Linked DNA regions of Aliamphritea ceti. The protein of the gene in region 2 interacts with the protein of the main gene of each other region in a pairwise test. Links are inferred from orthologs where the notes say so. Each region holds a gene or a part of one and is shown on either strand. Other genes may lie near its edges. The genes, in order: grpE and groL.

The links.
Region 1: the proteins of groL (region 2) and grpE interact in binary tests that used the Escherichia coli proteins (3 or more experiments, as listed by UniProt). The link is inferred for Aliamphritea ceti from one-to-one orthologs.

The regions. Positions count from the first base shown.
Region 1 is NZ_AP025282.1:618,587-622,708, reverse strand. Bases 1-2,941 are described here. They hold grpE (nucleotide exchange factor GrpE), read right to left. Parts: upstream 1,799-2,941; coding sequence 1,202-1,798; downstream 1-1,201. Other genes in these bases: recN (DNA repair protein RecN), read left to right, coding at 2,156-2,941; dnaK (molecular chaperone DnaK), read right to left, coding at 1-1,039. Outside these bases: more of recN, read left to right, coding at 2,942-3,832; fur (ferric iron uptake transcriptional regulator), read right to left, coding at 3,893-4,122. UniProt on the Escherichia coli protein: Participates actively in the response to hyperosmotic and heat shock by preventing the aggregation of stress-denatured proteins, in association with DnaK and GrpE. It is the nucleotide exchange factor for DnaK and may function as a thermosensor.
Region 2 is NZ_AP025282.1:1,370,792-1,381,257, reverse strand. Bases 4,568-7,533 are described here. They hold groL (chaperonin GroEL), read right to left. Parts: upstream 6,894-7,533; coding sequence 5,241-6,893; downstream 4,568-5,240. Other genes in these bases: OCU49_RS06295 (FxsA family protein), read right to left, coding at 7,485-7,533; OCU49_RS06300 (co-chaperone GroES), read right to left, coding at 6,954-7,247; OCU49_RS06310 (HD domain-containing phosphohydrolase), read left to right, coding at 4,568-5,115. In the rest of the region: OCU49_RS06330 (phosphoethanolamine transferase), read left to right, coding at 1-149; OCU49_RS06325 (GlxA family transcriptional regulator), read right to left, coding at 151-1,140; 3-dehydrocarnitine:acetyl-CoA trimethylamine transferase BcoG, read left to right, coding at 1,351-2,268; OCU49_RS06315 (carnitine 3-dehydrogenase), read left to right, coding at 2,350-3,819; more of OCU49_RS06310, read left to right, coding at 4,030-4,567; more of OCU49_RS06295, read right to left, coding at 7,534-7,961; OCU49_RS06290 (SDR family oxidoreductase), read left to right, coding at 8,360-9,121; OCU49_RS06285 (2-hydroxyacid dehydrogenase), read right to left, coding at 9,181-10,110; hisD (histidinol dehydrogenase), read right to left, coding at 10,220-10,466.

The DNA.
Region 1 (4,122 bases), 750 kb from region 2 along the record:
GCATACGTGTCTGACCACCAACCAGGATTACTTCATCAATTTCAGAAGCAGACAAATCAGCATCTTTCAACGCGATACGGCAAGGTTCCAGTGAACGCTCAACCAGTTCTTCAACCAGAGATTCCAGCTTAGCGCGGGTAATCTTAACGTTAAGGTGCTTAGGACCTGTTGCATCAGCAGTAATGTATGGCAGGTTTACGTCAGTCTGTTGGGCAGATGACAGTTCAACCTTAGCTTTCTCAGCACCTTCCTTCAGACGCTGTAGCGCCAGAGGGTCGTTGTGCAGATCGATACCAGATTCTTTCTTGAACTCGTCTGCCAAATATTCAATCAGACGCAGGTCGAAATCTTCACCACCTAGGAACGTATCACCGTTAGTAGCCAGTACTTCGAATTGGTGCTCGCCGTCTACTTCAGCAATTTCGATAACAGAGATATCGAAAGTACCGCCACCCAGATCGTATACAGCGATAGTCTTATCGCCTTTAGACTTGTCCATACCGTAAGCCAGTGCCGCAGCAGTTGGCTCGTTGATAATACGCTTAACTTCCAGACCAGCGATCTTACCGGCATCTTTAGTTGCCTGACGCTGCGCATCGTTGAAGTAAGCCGGAACAGTAATTACTGCTGCATCAACAGTTTCACCCAGGTAGTCTTCAGCAGTCTTCTTCATCTTCTTCAGAATTTCTGCAGATACCTGTGGAGCAGCCATTTTATTGTCATTTACCTGAACCCAGGCATCGCCGTTATCAGCTTCAACAATTTTGTATGGCACCATGCTGATGTCTTTCTGAACAACAGAATCTTTAAAACGACGGCCAATCAGACGCTTAATAGCAAACAGTGTATTAATCGGGTTAGTTACTGCCTGACGCTTTGCAGGTTGGCCAACCAGAGTCTCACCTTCACCTGTGTAAGCGATGATGGAAGGAGTGGTGCGATCGCCTTCGGCATTCTCAATAACTTTAGTGTTTTCACCGTCCAGTACTGCAACGCATGAGTTAGTGGTACCTAAATCGATCCCGATGATTTTACCCATTGTAAAACTCCAATCTTTCTGTGCCCGGTATGACGGACGAAAATTCTGTAATAAAGCCTTGCTTGCTATATATGTCCGGTTTTCATGCTTTCAAGCCAAAACCGGATCTTTTTTACGGCTTTTATGCGTTTTTCTGCGATAAACTGTCACAGAAGGCCATTTTTATCCCTTGGACACGACAACCATAGCCGGACGAATCAAGCGACCATGCAAGGTGTAACCTTTCTGCATAACCGCCATAACATTATTCGCAGGCACTTCAGGGTTTGGCACCATAGACATTGCCTGATGCAGTTCAGGATTAAAGCTTTCACCCATTGGGTTAATCTGCTCAACTTTGAACTTTTCTAGACCGGCAACAAACATGTTCAGTGTCATCTCGACACCTTCACGCAGTACTTTCACCGCCTCTTCATCAGACTGGCTTGCTTCAATTGCACGCTCCAGGCTATCCAGAACAGGCAACAATTCATTACTGAATTTCTCCAGTGCGAACTTATGCGCTTTCTCAACATCCATTTCAGCCCGACGGCGAATATTCTGCATTTCAGCCTGAGTACGTAACTCCTGATCTTTCAGCGCAGCAACCTGAGTTTCCAGAGTTGTTACGGATGCTTGTAAGGCAGCCACATCCAGCTCACCTTCAGCAGCAGTGTTCAGTAACTCTTCTTCATCCGCCAGAACACCTTCTACGGTTTCAAGAATTTCTTCAGCGCCTTCTTGCGCCGCATCAGCCTGAACTTTATCTTCACCTGCCATCTGTTTCTCCAAGATATTTCTGTCTGCAACAGCCTGTCGACCACTGCTTCACAAAAGGAATCTTTACACCCGCACAGCTTAGTAACGGGGTAAATAACGTTGCAGACATATATGGGGCTGTGCCGGCAAGATTCAAGTAAAAAGACATATTTTTTTAACACCTGACGAGAAAACATATTGCGTCTGATAAGGGAATGGCTTATAAATTAAAAAACACTGTATAAAAACACAGCTCATACAGTGATACGTCACTCAACCTCTCCGTTGAACATACGTCATTTATACCAGGTTGGCCGACGTCAATACGCGATACAGCAGTACGTAAAAATAAGCGCACTTTTTCCTGAGGCCAGAAGAATGCTGACACAGTTAAACATTCGTAATTACGCCATTGTTGAACAGCTCGATTTAGAACTTCACAACGGCATGACCGTTGTGAGCGGAGAGACTGGTGCCGGCAAGTCAATTATGCTCGATGCTCTGGGGCTCGCCTTAGGCAAACGCGCCGACAGCGGCACCGTCCGCAACGGTGCAGAACGGGCAGAAATCACTGCTGACTTCGATATTAGTCAAATTCCAACCGCCAGAGACTGGCTAATTGTGCAGGAGCTGAATCAGGATGATCAGTGCATTCTTCGTCGCGTTGTTACCGCAGAAGGCCGTTCACGGTGTTATATAAATGGCACCGCCTGTCCAATCGCTAAAGTACGTCAGTTGGGCGAATATTTAATTGAAATTCATGGTCAACACGAACATCAGCGCCTGCTTAAAAAAGATCATCACCGACACTTACTGGATGCTTTCTCAGGCGAAACCCGCCTGGTTAAACAAACCCGTCAGCAATACAAGCAATGGCGCTTGCTTGATCAGAAACACAAAACACTTTCGCAACAAAACGAAGAACAGGCAGCCCGAGTCCAGTTACTTAGTTATCAGGTTGAAGAGCTTGAAACACTGCAAATTCAAAGCGGTGAATTTGAATCCCTCGTCAGTGAACAGCAAACGCTGGCCAACGCAGGTGAAATTATCCAAACAGGTCAGCAACTGCTACAAATAACTCAGGACGGCGAAGGCGGTAACTGCCTTAACTTATTGAACCAGTGCCAGCATCTGCTCAGCAATATGAAAGCGCAATCACCTTCGATTCGTCAGACAATGGAAATGCTGACCAGTGCACAAATTCAGATAGAAGAAGCCAGCCAGGAGATGAATCAATATCTCGGCCGGGTTGAATTAAACCCAGAACGCCAGCTTATTGTCGAAGATCGCCTCAGCAGTCTGTTCGACCTCGCACGCAAACACCGTATTGCACCTGAAGAACTGAGCGATCATTTAAGCGCACTACAAGCTGAGTTGGCAGATCTGTCAATGTCTGATCAGGAGCTCGATGCCCTTGAACAGCAAGCACAGTTAGCACAGGAAGGTTACTATCAACTTGCTGAGCGTCTCAGTGAAGTCCGTGAGCGTACTGCCCGCAAACTGAACAAACAGGTTAATAAGCAGCTACATGATCTCGGTATGCCTGCCGCTAATCTTGACGTACAACTCACCGCTTATGAAAAAGGTCAGTTAAATCCAAACGGGCTAGAAGAAATAGAATTTCTGATTTCAACAAACAAAGGCCAACCAGCACGATCACTGCATAAAATTGCATCCGGTGGTGAACTGTCACGTATCAGTTTGGCAATTCAGGTAATCACAGCACAATCAGCCAGTACACCTTCGCTGATATTTGATGAAGTAGATGTTGGCATAGGCGGCGCCATCGCCGAAGTGGTAGGACGATTGTTACGCCAGCTTGGCGGACATAGTCAGGTATTGTGTGTCACACACCAGCCACAAGTTGCATCTCAGGGGCATCAGCACCTGTTTGTCAGCAAGCGAGCCGGCAAGAAGCACACTCACACACAGATCAATATGCTAAGTTCCGATGAGAGAGTTGAAGAAGTTGCACGTATGCTTGGTGGTATTGATGTTACCAATACTTCACGTGAACACGCCAAAGAAATGCTCAGTATTACCCGCCCTCACTAAGAATTGTAAACAGACAATAAAAAACCGGCCAGAGCCGGTTTTTTTTACATCTGAGAAAGCTTACTTAGCTTCGCAGCCTTCTTTACATACACCATACAGGTACAAGGTACGGTCAGTAACAGTGAAGCCTAAGCCTTCAGCAATCTCATCCTGGCGCTTAGTCAGGTTGGTATCAGTAAATTCACGTACTTTGCCACATTTTACGCAAACAATATGATCGTGCTGCTCGTCCTTGCTCAATTCGAAAACGGAATGACCGCCTTCAAAATGATGACGGCTTACCAGACCTG
Region 2 (10,466 bases):
AAGGCATTAACGAAAACTGCCTCACAGAAAAGGCGAAGACCGGCAGTTATTCACAGGATAATGTTTTCCACAGCATGCTAGGCATCATGGACGTAGAAACAGCCGTATATGAATCGTCACTAGATATGTTTGCTGAGTGTCGTCAGTAACTCAGCGGCTACGCGCCTCACGTCGATACCGACTGGGGCTTTCCCCATAAAAGCTACTAAACTCTCTCGAGAACACCGCCAACGAATTGAAACCGCTGCGCACAGCAATTTCCTGCATGCTGTGCTGGCTGTCCAGCACTAACCGTCTGGCAGCTTGCAAACGCAATCGCTTGTAATACTGGTGCGGACTAATATCCAGACGGCGCCGAAACAGGTTCTCCAGGCTTCGAACACTAAACCCCAGCGCCTCTGCAATCTCTTGTGTTTTCAGCGGTGCATCCAGATGCGATTCCATCATTCTGACTGCAGCACTTAATTTGGGCTCGTGTTGCTCCAGTGCCCCCAGTGATACCAGCGGCTGCGGAGAGTCCGCCTGAGCCTTACCGTCATAAATAAAGGCACTGGCAACCTCAAGCGCGAGTGTATGGCCATACCGGCTGCGTATCAGATATAAAATAAAATCAAACGTGGGAGCGGCACCACCGGTTGTAAAAATACGGCCATCAACCACATAACGGTCCGGCCGCACTTCGACTCTGGGATAACGGTCCCGAAAGTCCTCAAGATCTTCCCAGTGCGTGGTTGCACTTTTTCCTTCCAGCAAACCGGCTCTGGCTAGCATCCAACTGCCAGACTCAACCCCTCCTACATAAGCAAAGTCTCTGGCAAACTGTTTAAAACCGGCCAGACGCTGCTTATCCATGTGCTGTTCGTGATGAAACGCCGCTATGCAAATTAATAAATCTCGTTGCAGATCAGTATCATCCATAGCCAGATCCATTGAACCCTGAGGATGAATAGGCTGCCCACAGGACAATACAGCCGGCTCACCATCCAGCGTAATAACCCGCCAGGAAAACAGCACACGTCGGGAAATCCGATTGGCCGCCCGCATGGTATCCAAGGTTGAAGCCAACGACATCAGAGAAGAATCCGGCATGAGCAGAATGACTACATTCAGGCTGTCATTAGCTGGGCTAAATAAACTCATTAGAAGCGACTCCAGAATAGAAAACATTTTCATAATATCTGAAAAAAACCTAAACGGCTGCGCAAAATATCAAATCATATTCGCTAAGTGCAAACTCGTTATCCACACCCCGTGCAATTATTGGATCATTCCGGTGCACAAAGAAGGGGATACCCTCTGTGCTCCACTAAACAACAATAATCAAGTAAGACTGAATAAGCGGAGCCCGCTATGCCTTTACAACCGAACACTAAGCCTTTTATTACCTGCGCCGTTACCGGTTCTGGCGGAAGCCAAGATCGCTCACCACACGTGCCACGTAGTCCTGAGCAAATTGCAAATGATTGTATTGATGCAGCCAAAGCAGGTGCAGCCATCGTTCACTGCCATGTCCGTGAACCTGACACGGGCAAACCAAGTCGTCGCATAGAGCTATACCGTGAACTGACAGAACGGGTCAGGGATGCTGAAGTCGATGTTGTGCTGAACCTGACAGCAGGCATGGGTGGTGACATGGTATTCGGTAACCCTGAATCACCTCTTCCGCTGAATGAGGCTTCCACTGATATGGTAGGCGCTACTGAGCGAATGGAACATGTACGCCAGTGCCTTCCTGAAATCTGTACTCTGGATTGCGGCACCATGAACTTTGCCGAAGCAGATTACGTGATGACAAATACTCCAGGCATGCTTCGCGCAATGGGTCAGATGATGACTGACCTCGGTGTTCGCCCTGAAATTGAAGCCTTTGATACCGGACACCTTTGGCTGGCCAAGCAACTGGTATCTGAAGGTATTATTGAAGATCCGGTAATGATCCAGCTATGTATGGGTATCCCATGGGGCGCACCGGATGATCTAAACACCTTTATGGCAATGATCAACAATATTCCGGAAAGCTGGACCTTCTCTGCTTTCTCTATTGGCCGCAACCAAATGCCATTTGCTGCCGCTGCAATGCTAGCTGGCGGAAACGTTCGTGTCGGCCTGGAAGACAACCTATGGTTAGGCAAAGGGCAATTGGCAACTAACGCCCAGCTGGTAGAAAAAGCAGCCACTATCGTAACAAACATGGGCGCCACTCTGATGACCCCTGCTGAAGTACGGGAAAAAATGCAGCTAACTAAACGTGCCCCACTGGCACTGTAAACCTGCCAGAATAACAGCAGCCTTCGGGCTGCTGAGTAGTTTAGCCGCCCTTAAGGCTCAGAGAACAAAAAAGAGACATATATGAATAAGATTGCAGCCTGTATAGGCGGTGGAGTTATCGGTGGCGGCTGGGTCGCCCGTTTTCTGTTACATGGCTGGGACGTACGCCTGTTTGATCCGGCACCAGATGCTGAGCGTAAAGTTAACGAAGTCATTGCCAACGCTCGCCGCGCCCTTCCCGCACTGGCCGATGTACCAATGCCAGCTGAAGGCACACTGACACTCTGCTCTACTCTGGAAGAAGCCGTCAGCGAAGCACAGTGGATTCAGGAAAGCGTTCCTGAACGCCTGGAGCTGAAACATAAAGTGATGGCCTCTATTCAGGCAGCCTGCCGCAGTGATGCCATCATAGGCTCTTCAACTTCTGGTTTTAAACCATCGGAACTGCAGGAAAACGCTGCAAATCCGGGACAAATAATGGTGGCACATCCATTTAATCCGGTATACCTGGTACCACTGGTTGAAGTTGTGCCCAGCCAGGCCTGCAGCCCTTATCAGGTTACTAGTGCCAAACAGATTCTTGATGGCATCGGCATGAAGCCTCTGGTTGTTCGCAAGGAAATCGACGCTCATATTGCTGACCGTCTGCTAGAAGCAGTCTGGCGGGAAGGCTTATGGCTGATTAAAGATGATATCGCGACCACCGAAGAAATTGACGATGCTATTCGTTTCGGCTTTGGTTTACGCTGGGCACAGATGGGTTTATTTGAAACCTACCGTATTGCCGGCGGTGAAGCCGGTATGGCTCACTTCATCGGTCAGTTCGGTCCTGCCCTTGCGTGGCCATGGACCAAACTGATGGATGTACCGGAACTGACTGATGAACTAATCCAGAAAATTGCTGATCAGTCAGATGCCCAGTCAGGTATGTACGACCTTCGCCAGCTAGAACAAATTCGTGATGACAACCTGGTTGGCATAATGCGGGTACAAAAAAACGCCGACTGGGGGGTAGGAGCTATGCTGCGCGAGCATGACCAACGTCTCAAAGCTATGTCTCCGGCTCAGGCGCAGCCTGAAATTAGTGCAGAGCCTCTGCAAATGTTCAGCGGCAAAGTACTTCCTGCCTGGATCGATTACAACGGTCACATGAACGAAGCCAATTATCTGCGGGTCTTCAGTGATGCTACCGATAATTTCATGGCCTTTATAGGCGTCAATGATGCATATATACAGGCAGGCCAAAGTTACTACACAGTAGAAACTCATATTCGCCATCTGGACGACATTAAACTGGGGCAAGGTATTGAAGTACGCACTCAGCTAATCTCGCAGAGTGCTAAAAAAATGCACTTATTCCACTTTATGTACAACCGTGAAACCGGAGCTTTAATTGCCACTGGCGAACATATGCTGCTTCATGTCGATATTAATGCAGGCAAAACCTGCCCTGCTACCGATTATGTACAGACCAGACTGACAGCTATATTTGACAGCCATTCTGATTTAGCTGTACCTGAAGGTGCAGGTAATGCGATTGGCAAGAAATAGCAACAGCAGTAAAAAGACGATACGGGCTGCCTTGAGCAACCCGTTTCTATTTGGCAATTATCTCTTATAATCATTAACTTAAGTTACGCCTCAGAGTCATCATTGTGACATGTAAAACTCTTTCTATGAGTTATGCATCCTGTATAGTGCTAAAATCGCTTTTTTTTAGCTATAAGTCCGCGTTATTTGCCGCTGGAAAAGGATTATACGATGGCCACGTTCTCCCTCGGAGGCTCACTGGATAACGAACTCTTCGCTGAAGCCTATGATGAGTTTCTTGAACAATACAGACTTTGTGAATCCAGCATAGTTGACCTTGAACACTCCCCCGAAGATGCAGAATTACTGGGCGATCTGTTCCGTACCGTGCATACCGTAAAAGCTAACTCAAGCATGCTCAGCTTTGCACCTATGGTCGTTATTCTTCAAGAATTGGAAAACGTACTGGACCTTGTTCGGGAAGGCCAGATCCCCTTTTCCGACCGAGCCGGCGATCTGGTATTACTGCTTATGGATAAAGCCCGGGATTTTATGGAGCAATATCATGACGCTCAGCAGGTTGAATATGATGATGCACTCTATGAATCTGTAAAAGCAGGATTACAGAAACTCTCAATGGCACCACCTGAAATGGTCGCGCCACTGCTAGTCAATATCATTGCACTGGTGGACCCTAATACTAGCCAGGTGCCTCTTAAAGAAAAGCACTGGCTCGAAAGCTTCACCGAACCCAGTGAAGACCTCAGTTTCCTGTACAACATGGCACAAGCTTGTGAACAGCGGGTTGGATACTGGCAGGGCCGGACCGACAGAGTGGTTAAGCTGGCACTGGCAACCAATGAAGCTGGCGGCAGCCCGGTAGACGCCAATGCTTTAGCCGCCTCCCTCTTTACCCACGATATAGCCATGGCCTTCCTGCCAACCTCACTACTGACTAAGCAAAGCTCCCTTGACGAACATCAGATCAAATTAATGCGCCAGCATGTTCAGGTTTCTGCTCATCTGATGCGCTCAATGTTCGATTCGCAAAATGCCGGAACAATGCTAATGCAGCATCAGGAGCTATTCAGTGGCAGTGGCTACCCTAAAGGACTTAGCGGTAATCAAATTTGCACTGGTGCTAAAATCATTGCCATAGTTCACACCTTTGAAGCAATCACTCACGGACACACCAGCACCTCGTTGCACAAACGGCCACTGATGCGGGCCTTACTGGAAATAAGTAATAAGGCCGGTGTCGATTTCGACCAGCAATGGGTCGAAATATTTATGAAAGTGGTACGCGAGCAAAAATAGCTGCGTATCAACGGCAAGACCGCGAAAACTCAGACATAAAAAATCCCCGCTACCTGTAAAGATATCGGGGATTTTTTTATAGCAAACCGGCTACGCAAGCATAGCCGGCGAGTGCCGGGGGCTGATTACATCATGCCGCCCATGCCACCCATACCGCCCATGCCACCCATATCAGGCATGCCACCAGCAGCACCGCCTTCAGCAGGCGCATCAGCTATCATCGCTTCAGTAGTGATCATCAGGCCTGCAACAGAAGCAGCAGCCTGTAATGCAGAACGGGTAACTTTAGCTGGGTCCAGGATACCCATCGCCAGCATGTCGCCGTATTCGCCAGAAGCAGCGTTGTAACCGAAATTACCTTCGCCCTTCTCACGGATGTTCGCAACGATTACAGAACCTTCTGCACCGGCGTTACCAACGATCTGGCGCAGTGGTGCTTCCAGAGCACGGAAAGCCAACTCAACACCAACGCTCTGGTCGTGGTTTTCACCTTTCAGTACGCCAACCTTATCCATTGCACGGATCAGGGCAACACCACCACCAGGGATAACACCTTCTTCTACAGCAGCGCGGGTTGCATGCAGAGCATCTTCAACACGTGCTTTCTTCTCTTTCATTTCAACTTCAGTCGCAGCACCTACCTTGATAACTGCAACACCGCCAGCCAGCTTAGCAACGCGTTCCTGCAGCTTCTCACGGTCATAATCAGAAGAAGTTTCTTCCATCTGTGCACGAATCTGGTTAACACGGTTTTCGATAGCTGTAGCTTCGCCAACACCGTCAACAATAGTCGTGTTTTCTTTAGTGATAGAAACACGCTTCGCCTGACCCAGTTGCTCCAGAGAAGCACCCTCCAGGTTCAGACCAACTTCTTCAGAAATTACAGTACCGCCAGTCAGAGTTGCGATATCTTCCAGCATTGCCTTACGACGATCGCCGAAGCCAGGCGCTTTAACAGCAGCAACTTTAACGATACCGCGCATGTTGTTAACAACCAGAGTCGCCAGCGCTTCGCCTTCAACATCTTCTGCGATGATCAGCAATGGACGGGAAGACTTAGCAACCTGTTCCAGGATTGGCAGCAGATCACGGATATTAGAAACTTTCTTATCCACGATCAGCATGAATGGGTTTTCCAGATCAACGCTCATGCTGTCCTGGTTGTTGATGAAGTAAGGAGACAGGTAACCGCGGTCAAACTGCATACCTTCTACTACGTCCAGTTCATTCTCCAGACCGGTACCTTCTTCAACGGTGATAACACCTTCTTTACCTACACGCTCCATAGCTTCAGCAATGATGTCACCAACCTGTACGTCAGCGTTAGCTGAGATAGTACCTACCTGAGCAATAGACTTGGTATCTGCACAAGGTACAGCCATTGCTTTCAGCTGTTCAACAACGGCAGCAGCAGCTTTATCGATACCGCGCTTCAGATCCATTGGGTTCATGCCAGCAGCAACTGATTTCAGACCTTCGTTAACGATAGCCTGAGCCAGAACTGTAGCAGTAGTTGTACCGTCACCGGCAACATCGTTGGCCTGGGAAGCAACTTCCTTAACCATCTGAGCGCCCATGTTCTCGAACTTGTCGCTCAGTTCGATTTCTTTCGCAACAGATACACCATCTTTAGTGACTGTTGGCGCGCCGAATGCTTTATCCAGAACAACGTTACGACCTTTAGGCCCCAGAGTTGTTTTTACAGCGTCTGCCAGAATGTTAACACCAGCCAGCATGCGCTGACGCGCGTCATTACCAAACAATACTTCTTTAGACATTTTGAAAATCCTGTATTCAATTCAAGTAGATTGAAAAATTCTTATCCGGGCCTGGAGCGATTACGCTTCTAGAACACCAAAAATTTCGCTTTCGCTCATTACCAGCAGTTCTTCGCCGTCAACTTTAACAACGTTAGAACCTGCGTACTGACCGAAAATAACCTGATCACCAACTTGAACTGTCAAAGCCTGAATTTCACCAGCATTGGTTATGCGGCCGTTACCAACAGCAACTACTTCGCCCTGGTTAGGCTTTTCAGTTGCAGAACCTGGTAAAACGATACCTGAAGCAGTAGTTGCTTCTTCTTCTTTACGGCGAACAACAACACGGTCGTGTAGTGGACGAATTTTCATTGAATATCTCTCCTGATCCATCTGATCAAAAAAAGTCGTTTATAGTTATTAAACCGCTCATTTAGCTCCGAACTCTTTGACTTATAAAGACTTCAGACCGAAGCAAAGCATGTTTTACATGTTTACAAAGTGATTATCTATATCACCTAATAAATGATGATGTTTAGCTAGATGGGGCCGGCAAAATGGTTTTCAACACTTAACATTAAAAAAAGTGTGATTTTTCTGTTCCGAAAATCAGTCTTCCCGTCGGTATTCGCCGTCAATCACATCACCTTTATTCAAAGTCGATGAATCACGGGGATCAGCATGGTGGAAATTACCAGGACCAGCATGATGATGAAAACCCTGTGTAGGGTTGATCAGCGTCACCTTACTCATGACCAAATCAGCAAAACGCTGACGGGTAAACGGAATCAGACACAGAAACCCAATCACGTCTGTCACAAAGCCAGGCGTGAGTAAAAGCGCCCCACCTACGGCCAACACAATCCCTTCCACCATTTCACGGCCAGGCATTTCACCAGTCGCCATTCGGCCCTGTGCACGACGTAGCGTAGCAAACCCCTGATATCGCAACATGTTTACCCCAATAAATGCGGACAACAACACCAGGCCAACAGTATTCCAGGCACCGATTGCCTGACCTACATTAATCAGCAGGGTAATCTCTATAATTGGCACTATGATGAACAGCAAAAATATAAAACGCATAACAATAACCTGTCAGAAAAATAACGTTGGAGAAATCATTACTTTGTAACTATATAAGTAACCTATAAATCCTATGCTTCAGGCTACTACGATTGTCACAATTTCGCGATCATTTCAGCTTAACCTGACATATTTTCATAACCTGTACGAAAGCGACAAAGCTGCAGCATAATAATTTAATAAAGCAGAGTTTCTTGTTGTGCTATGCAACACCAAACTAAAATATTCATTTATATTTTTATATAAAAAAACCATAACTTATTGATATATATTGAAATTATAAATTTAACATTGAACAGTATGGACTTTTACGCAATTGCGTTATAACTTTTACAAAAGATTGTTGCACTGCACATATAAAAACAAAAAAACACAACATAATTTAAGGTAGTCCGCAGATGGAATTAAAAGATAAAGTAATTGTTATCACCGGTGGTGGCAGAGGCCTTGGTCGTGCAATGGCACTCCAGGTTGCAGCTAAAGGCGCTAAGCTGGCGCTTGTCGATCTTGATCAACAAGGTCTGGATGAAACCATTGGACTCTGCATGGAACTCGGTACTGAAGCCCGTGGTTATATTGCTAACATCGCTGAAGAAGATGCAGTTACCGAACTCTTTAATGATATCGCTGAAGATTTTGGTGCCATCCACGGCCTGGTAAACAATGCAGGTATTACCCGGGATGGCCTGTTCATCAAAGTTAAAGATGGCAAGGTCGTCAGCAAAATGAGCCTGGACAACTGGAATCTGGTTATGGATGTTAACCTGACGGGCACTTTCCTGTGTGGCCGTGAAGCAGCCATTAAAATGATTGAGCTGGGTTGCGAAGGATGCATCATTAACATCTCCTCTATTTCACGTAACGGCAACATGGGCCAGACTAACTACACAGCAACGAAAGCTGGCGTTCAGGCTATGGCTGTTACCTGGGCAAAAGAACTTGCGCGCTATAGTATCCGTGCAGCATCAATTGCTCCCGGTTATATCGGCACAGAAATGGTCATGAGTATGAAACCTGAAGCGCTGGAAAAAATTGCCGCAGGCATTCCAGCCAAGCGCCTTGGCAAGCCTGAAGAAATAGCCAGTACTGTCGCTTTTATTCTGGAAAACGACTACGTCAACGGCCGGTGTATTGAAGTGGATGGTGCACTGCGCATCTAATCAACACCGCAAACAACAAAGCCAGCAACTCGCTGGCTTTTTTGTGTCCGTTTTTTCTTTTAATACCCTAAGCTGCGATCAACCGACTTAACCGGCAGCCCCTGCCCTAACGCATGGATATACTCTTTTGCCTGAACAATTGCGTCCCTGATAGATGTTGGGGCCGCAATGTGCGGTGTGATGAGTACGTTCTCCATTGACCAAAGAGGTGAGTCCTGCGATAACGGCTCGTGCTCAAACACATCCAACATTGCACCGCGTAAACGTTGCTTGCGTAATGCATCAATTAAGGAAGGCGAATCTACTACCTCGCCCCTTCCTGCATTTATTATCACAGCATCCGGCAGTAATTGCTCAAACACAGCAGAATTGATTAACCCTTGAGTATGCTGACTGGAAGGCAATAAATTTATTAATACTCGAGTTCCCTGTAAAAACTCATCCAGACAGTCCTGGCCAGCAAAGCTATCAACACCAGAAACAACCTTCTCGGTACGACTCCAACCTCTAACAGGATAGCCATCTTCAGCAAGCTGTTGAGCAACCTGCGCTCCAATAGCACCCATACCAAGAATACCAACCGGCCAGCCAGCCCTAGCATCTATATTTTTTGACCACCACTGATTGTTTGATTGCTGCTGCTGATAACGGTCAAAATCACGACTAAAATGCAACAAACCGTAACGTACATAATCAGTCATCCACGCAGCCATGCCCGCATCACGTAATTTTAAAATAGGAACAGCTTCAGGCAATCCCGCCACAGCTAAAAGTTTATCAACACCCGCACCAAGATTAATGATGCCTTTCAACTGGGTCTGATGTGCAAATAACGCTTCCGGAGGTTGCCAAACCAGTGCGTAATCAGCCTGCCAATCCGAACATTCCGCTTCAGACCAGAGACGACAATCAGCACTGGGTAGAAACTCTGATATAACCGGCAGCCACTCAGAAAAGTCTTCGCCACGTGCGCAAAACACTATCTTCATACTTTCTTTCCTTCAGAGCTTTTAATTTAAAACTGGTCAAACTTACTCTAAAGCAAAAAAAAGCCCGACAACAGTGCCGGGCTTTCATGAATGATAAGTAAAATTAAGATCAATCCTTAATTCGATACTCAGCAGATCTCGCGTGTGCAGTCAGACTCTCTCCACGGGCAAGAACCGACGCAACTTTCCCCATTTCAGAAGCACCTTCTTCAGAGAACATAATCAGTGAAGAACGTTTCTGGAAGTCATATACACCCAGCGGAGATGAGAAGCGCGCGGTACCGGACGTCGGTAATACGTGATTAGGACCTGCACAATAATCACCTAACGCTTCAGCCGTATAACGGCCCATGAAA